One region of the Halomonas sp. MCCC 1A11062 genome, then DNA from elsewhere that is predicted to be linked to it. Evidence: predicted binding sites of a transcription regulator. Region 1 holds the regulator's gene; each other region holds the start of a gene.
The links. The regulator LexA, encoded in region 1, represses DNA repair genes until DNA is damaged. The targets are predictions, from matches to a motif close to TACTGTNTANNTANACAGTA.
Positions count from the first base shown of each region.

Region 2: HOP58_RS17455 (PA0069 family radical SAM protein) is a predicted target of LexA. The motif match lies at 902-921, and genes of this name have one in related genera.
Region 3: HOP58_RS13155 (DNA topoisomerase III) is a predicted target of LexA. The motif match lies at 1,099-1,118, and genes of this name have one in related genera.

Region 1 is NZ_JABFTW010000009.1:77,526-79,792, forward strand. Features, by position in the region: gene HOP58_RS11735 (TetR/AcrR family transcriptional regulator) at 1-420, opposite strand, end outside; gene lexA (transcriptional repressor LexA) at 618-1,265, shown strand; gene dinB (DNA polymerase IV) at 1,402-2,267, shown strand, end outside.
Region 2 is NZ_JABFTW010000019.1:18,959-21,225, forward strand. Features, by position in the region: gene HOP58_RS17455 (PA0069 family radical SAM protein) at 1-886, opposite strand, end outside; gene HOP58_RS17460 (cation-translocating P-type ATPase) at 1,004-2,267, shown strand, end outside.
Region 3 is NZ_JABFTW010000010.1:141,128-143,394, forward strand. Features, by position in the region: gene HOP58_RS13150 (AarF/ABC1/UbiB kinase family protein) at 1-1,010, opposite strand, end outside; gene HOP58_RS13155 (DNA topoisomerase III) at 1,144-2,267, shown strand, end outside.

The DNA of each region.
Region 1 (2,267 bases):
GAAGCGGGTGAAGACGCTGCCGTACTCCTCCTGGATGTGCCGCCGCAGATGCCCCTGGGCCTGGCTGTAGGCCAACCCCAGCAGCTTCATGAACACCTTGAGGCTGTGCTTCTCCGCCGGCACCTCGAGCACGGTGCGCGCCATGGTCTCGAGCAGCTCTTCCAACGGAATGACGCCACCGGCATGCTGCGCCTCGAGTTCATCGAGGGCATGATGGAAACGCACCGTGAAAGGGTCAAGGTAGCGTGAGAATACCGCCTGGATCAGCGCCTTCTTGGAGCCGAAGTGATAGTTCACTGCCGCTAGATTGACGCGCGCCTTGCTGGTAATGGTGCGCAGTGAGGTCTCGGCAAAACCGCGTTCGGCAAAAAGCACCTCGGCGGTATCGAGAATGCGCGTGACGGTATCGGTCTGGGCCATGATCAATTCCCGCTGGAAACGCCTGTTTTAAACATTACAAAAGTCTACGTCATTCGCTGCCTTCTCACAACGTATAGCGTTGCATCAGCGTTTTAAACGACACCGCGGAATACAGCTCGGCTGAACTTCACTTTTACTGGATAGACTTCCATGCTGTATACTTGCACAATAGAGCAAGACAGCCATCGGAGTTCGCCATGAGCCGCCCCCTCACCTCGCGCCAGCAGAACGTGTACGACTTCATCGTCAAGACCATGCACGAGCTCGGCTATCCTCCCACTCGGGCCGAGATCGCCCGGGCCCTGGGTTTCCGCTCGCCGAACGCCGCCGAGGAGCACCTGCGTGCGCTGGAGCGCAAGGGCGTGATCCGGGTGATACGCGGCACTTCGCGCGGCATACGCCTGCCGGCACAGGACAACGATACCAGCGCCCTGGAGCCCAACAGCGAGGGGTTGCCGGTGATCGGTGAGGTCGCCGCCGGTAGCCCGATCCTCGCCGCCGAGCATATCGATCGCTACTGCCCACTGCCGCCGGACTACTTCACGCCCCGCGCCGACTACCTGCTCAAGGTTCGCGGCCTGTCGATGAAGGATATCGGCATCCTCGAAGGCGACCTGCTGGCGGTGCATCGCACCGAGCGTGTGCGCGACGGCCAGATCGTGGTGGCGCGTCTCGAAGACGAGGTGACGGTCAAACGCTTCCACCGCCAGGGCCATCGGGTCGTGCTGGAAGCGGAGAATGCGGAGTTCGCTCCCATCGAGGTCGATCTGCGCCATCAGGAACTCGAGATCGAAGGGATTGGGGTGGGGGTAATTCGTGGCGGCAACGGCCAAGCTTTAGGGTAAGAGCTGGCTGCGCTCGGCCATACGGCGTTAAAAATTGGCTTAAAATGCTCATTTGCAAAAGCAAACTCCGCTTTTTCGCCAATTTTTGCCTTGTCTGGCCTTCGCTCGCTCAGCTCCGATGCCTTGGTGAAACACCATGAGTCGCAAGATTCTGCATGCCGACTGCGACTGTTTCTATGCCGCGGTGGAGATGCGCGACAACCCGGCGCTGCGCGAGGTGCCGCTGGCCATCGGCGGCAGCGCCGAGGGCCGCGGGGTGATCGCTACCTGCAACTATCCGGCGCGGGCCTACGGCATCCGCTCCGCCATGCCGACCGCCAGGGCTCTGCGCCTGTGCCCCCACCTCACCCTGCTCAAGGGTGACTTCGACCGCTATCGCGAAGCCTCGCAGCAGCTGCTGGCCATCTTTCACGAGCTGACGCCGCTGGTGGAGCCGCTCTCGCTGGATGAGGCCTTCCTCGACGTCACCGACGTCACGCGCTTTTCGGGCAGCGCCACCTGGATGGCGCGCTGGTTGAAGGAGGAGTGCTTCAAACGCGTCGGAATCACCGTCTCGGTAGGCGCGGCCCCGGCGAAATTCCTGGCCAAGATCGCCAGCGACTGGGAGAAGCCGGACGGCCTCACCGTCATCGCCCCGGACCAGGTCGATGCGTTCCTGCGCCAGTTGCCCGTAACCAAGCTGCACGGCGTCGGCCCGGCCACGGCCAAGCGTCTCGAGACGCTCGAAATTGCCACCTGCGAAGATCTGCAGCAGGTTCCTCTGGAACGCCTGCTGCAGGAATTCGGCAAGTTCGGCCGCCGCCTGTTCGAACTGTCGCGGGGCATCGACGAGCGGCCGGTGCGCATCGAGCGCGAGCGCAAGTCGGTGAGCGTGGAGACCACCTTTGCCAGCGACCTGCCCGACCTGGCCCAGTGCTACGAACAGTTGAACCCGCTCTGCGAACGCCTGGAGGCGCGTCTGGCTCGCCACGGCCACCCGCCCGTGTCGGGGGCCTTCGTGAA
Region 2 (2,267 bases), on a different contig from region 1:
TCTGCCGTACCAGGCTCATCACCTTGCGTGCCCGCTCGGGGTAGTGGGCTGCGAGCCAATCCTCGAACAGCGGCGCCACCTCCCGCGGCAGACGCAGCAGCGTCCAGCCGGCCCACTGCGCGCCGGCGTCCCGCGCCGCTGCCAGCAGCCCATCCAGCTCATGGTCGGTCAGGCCCGGTATCACCGGTGCTACCATCACCCCCACCGGAATGCCGGCCGCGTGCAGACGTTGCACGGTGCGCAGGCGCGCGGCGGGAGAGGCGGCCCGGGGCTCCAGGCTGCGCTTGAGCTGGGTGTCCAGGCTGGTCAGGCTGATCGACACCCGCACCAGCCGCTGGCGGGCCAATTCCCCCAGCAGGTCCAGATCGCGCAGGATCAGTGCGCTCTTGGTAATGATCGATACCGGGTGGCGGCACTCGAGCAGGAAGCCCAGTATCTCGCGGCTGGTGCCGCGTTCCGCCTCCAGCGGTTGGTAGCAGTCGGTGTTGCCGGAGAAGGCAATGGGCCGGCACACGTAGCTGCGCTTGCAGAACTCCTCGCGCAGGCGATCCACCAGGCCGCTGCGGGCAATCAGCCGGGTCTCGAAGTCGATGCCCGGTGACATGTCCCAGTAGGCGTGGCTCGGTCGCGCGTAGCAGTAGATGCAGCCGTGCTCGCAGCCGCGGTAGGGGTTGAGCGAGCGGTCGAAGGCCAGGTCGGGGGAGTCGTTCCACGCCAGCGCGCTGCGCGCCCGCTCCTCGCTGACCACCGTGGCCAAGCGCGTCGGCATTTCCTCCTGCCACCAGCCGTCGTCCACCGTTTCGCTGTGGGTGGGGGCGAAGCGGTTGCTGGGGTTGTAGGTGGCGCCGCGGCCCTTGCGCGTTTGCTTGATGTCGAAGTGAGGCATGGCGAGCCTTTGGATAACTGTATTCATATACAGTATAGAGTGGCTTTGGCTAGGCGCCAATCTCGAACGGCTCGACCTGGCGGGCATTCGTCTCGGGTTTCCTTTACGCTTTGCTGTATGGATGCCATCTCCGACAGTCAATCCGAGCGCCAGGGCGAGGCGCTCTACTCGGTCCAGGGGCTGTGGTGCACCAGCTGCGCCCTGGCCGTCGAGGCCCAATTGGCGCGCATGCCTGGTGTCAGCGCCGCCAGTGTGCACTATCCCAGTGCCACCCTGCTGGTGCAGGGGCAGCCGCCGGCGCTCGAGGAAGCGCGGCTGGCTGCCGCCGTGAGCCGGCTCGGCTACCGCCTCGGCCCACCGGAAGCGATCGGCGATGCCGAAGCGCGGCTGGATGCCGAGAGCCGCTATCTCACCCTGCGGTTGCTCATGGCCGTGGCCTTCGGCATGTGGACCATGCTCGCCTCGCTGCTGATCTATGCCGGCGCCATGCCGAGTGCCGAACTCGACTTGATCATGGCCTGGGTCTCGGGCGCGTTCGCCCTGCCGGTGGTCACCTACGTGGCGCTGCCGTTCTACCGCGCCGGCTGGCGCACGACCCGGGCGTGGCGACCCGGCATGGATGCGCTGGTGGCGCTGGGCGCGCTGACGGCGGTGGGCGTATCGCTGTGGCTGCTGGCTCGCGGCTCGCCCGAGGTCTATTTCGATACCGCCGTGATGCTGGTCACGCTGCTGCTGGTCGGGCGGCTGGTGGAAACCCTGTGCCGCCATCGTGGGCTGCGTGCGCTCCAGGCCTTGCATCGGCCGCCGGCGCAGGTGCAGCGCTGGGAGGCGGATGCCTGGCAGCCCTGTGCGCTGGATAGCGTGGCGGTGGGAGACCGGCTGCGCGTCGAACTCGGCGAAGCGCTGCCGCTGGACGGGACCCTCAGCGATGCCGAAGCGCTGCTCGACCTCTCGCCGCTGACCGGCGAAAGCGCGCCGCGGCGCTGCCTGCCGGGCGATGCCGTGGCGGCCGGCTGTCGTAACCTCGGCGCAGCGCTGGTCTTCGAGGTCACCGCGCCCGCCGGTGAGTGTCGTCTGGACCGGCTGCGCGAGCAGATGTGGTGGCAACAGGCGCGCAAGGGCGAGCTGCAGCGGCTGGCGGATCGCTTCGCCGGCTGGCTCAGCCCCCTGGCGGTGGTGCTGGCGCTGTTCACCCTGGTGGCCACCTGGCTGGCCGGCGTGCCGGCCGAAGAGGCCTGGGTAAGGGCGCTATCGGTGCTGGTGGTGGCCTGCCCCTGTGCCGTGGGCCTGGCCATTCCCCTGGCCGGCCTGGCGGGCAGCGGCCAGGCCCTGGAGCGCGGCGTGGTGATCCGCGACCCGGGCGCCTTCGAGACGCTGGCGC
Region 3 (2,267 bases), on a different contig from region 1:
GCCTCGGCCGATTCACGATACAGCGCCAGCGGCGCTCCCTGCCCCTGGCGTCCGCCCAGTCGGCGCAGGGCATCGTCCATCGCCATGGGGTCGCCGGCCAGGGTGGCATCGAGCAGCTGCATCATGGCGCGGAGATGGGCTTCAGGTACCGGGATCACCGCCCCCAGATCGTAGATCACCAGCCGGCCATCGTCGGCCACGGCAAAGTTGCCGGCATGCGGGTCGGCATGCAGTTCGCCGTGGGTAAATAGCTCTTCGGTGAGCCAATCGGCAAGCGTTGCGGCAACGCGCTGGCAGGTCGCATCGTCGGCCTGCTCCAGCTCGCGCAGCGGCGTGCCGGCCACGTAGCGCATGGCCAGTACCCGCGGTCCGGAAAGCTCGGGCAACGGCTCGGGGATGAGCAATCCCTCGAGATGAGAGTAGCGCTGGCGATAGCGTGCCAGCGCGTTGGCCTCGGCATGGTAGTCGAGCTCGCCGCGCAGGCTGGCGGCAAGCTCCTCGAACAGCGCATCCAGACGCACCTGGGGCACCTTCAGCCAGCGCCCCAGCCGCATGATGCGTCGCAGTTGGGCCAGATCGCCTTCCAGAATCTCGGCCAGGCCCGGGTACTGCACCTTGAGCACCAGGGTTTCGCCGGCATGGGTGACCGCGCGATGCACCTGCCCCATCGAAGCGCTGGCAAAAGGCCGTGTCTCGACCTCGCGGAAGTGACGCTCCAGGTCGCCGTACTGCGCCTCCAGGGTGCGGCGAATGCCCTCCCAGGGCATCGGTTCGGCCTGGCGCTGCAGGCGGGCCAGCTCCTCGGCGAGATCGGGCGGCAGCAGGTCGTCCCACTGGGCCACGATCTGGGCCAGTTTCATGGCCGGCCCCTTGAGCTCGGAGAGGCCGTCGAACAGCGCCTCGCCCAAGGCGCGCCAATCGGCTTCGCCACCGAAGCGACTGCGCAGAAACGCCCCGCCGGTACGCGCACCGAGACCGAAAAGCCGTCTCGTCCTTCCTCGCTCACGCATGTGGATGCTCTCCTGGCCTTTGCTGCCGAACCACGATACAGGAACCGTACAGCTTTTTGGCGCACGACATCTGGTCTTACCGACGGGTTACTGTAAGAATATCCATAAACGAACTCCCAAGTCCGAGTCTTTCATGCGCCTGATCATTGCCGAGAAACCCAGCCTCGCCCGAGCCATCGCCGACGCCCTACCGGGCGACACGAAGCGTGAGGACGGCGCCCTGCGCGGCAACGATACCGTCGTCACCTGGTGCCTGGGCCACCTGCTGGAGCAGGCACCGCCCGATGCCTACGATAGCGCCTACAAGCAGTGGCGGCTGGACCATTTGCCGATCCTGCCGACCCGATGGCAACTGGCGCCACGTCCCAAGGCCAGAGGCCAGCTCGCCGTGATTCGCAAGCTGCTCAAGCAGGCCCGCGTGGTAGTGCATGCCGGCGATCCGGACCGCGAAGGCCAGCTGCTGGTGCAGGAAGTGATCGAATATCTGGGCTGGAAGGGGCCGGTGGCGCGTCTGCTGGTCAACGACCTCAACCGGCCTGCGGTACAGCGCGCCTTGTCCCGTCTGGAGGACAACGCCCGATATCAGCCGCTCTATCGCGCCGCCGAGTCGCGCTCTCGGGCCGACTGGCTGTACGGCATCAACCTGACCCGCGCCTGGACCCTGACCGGCCGTCAGGCCGGCCACGACGGGGTGCTCTCGGTGGGCCGTGTGCAGACCCCGGTGCTTGGCCTGGTGGTGCGCCGCGACGCCGAGATCCGCGACTTCAGGCCCTATCCCTTCCACGTGCTGTGGGCCGATCTGGCAGTCGCCAACGGCAGCCTGCGCGCCTGGTGGCAGCCCGGCGAGCAGCACCGCCTTGACGAGCAGGGCCGCCTGCTCGAGCGCGCCCCGGCCGAGGTGCTGGCGGCACGTCTGCCAGGCGCCGAGGGGCGTCTGACGTCGCTAGAGAGCCGCCAGAAACGCCAGGCCGCTCCGCTGCCCTATTCGCTTTCTGCGCTGCAGGTGGACGCCGCACGGCGTTTCGGCCTCTCCGCCCAGATGGTGCTGGATATCTGCCAGCGGCTCTACGAACGCCACAAGCTGATCACCTACCCACGTTCGGACTGTCGCTACCTGCCCGAGGAGCATCTGGTCCAGGCTCGCGCCACGCTGAGCGGCGCCTGCAGCCAGGACGAGACGCTACGCGGCTGGCTCGCCGGCGCCGATTTCGCGCTGCGCTCCAAGGCCTGGGACGACAGGAAGGTCGGCGCCCACCA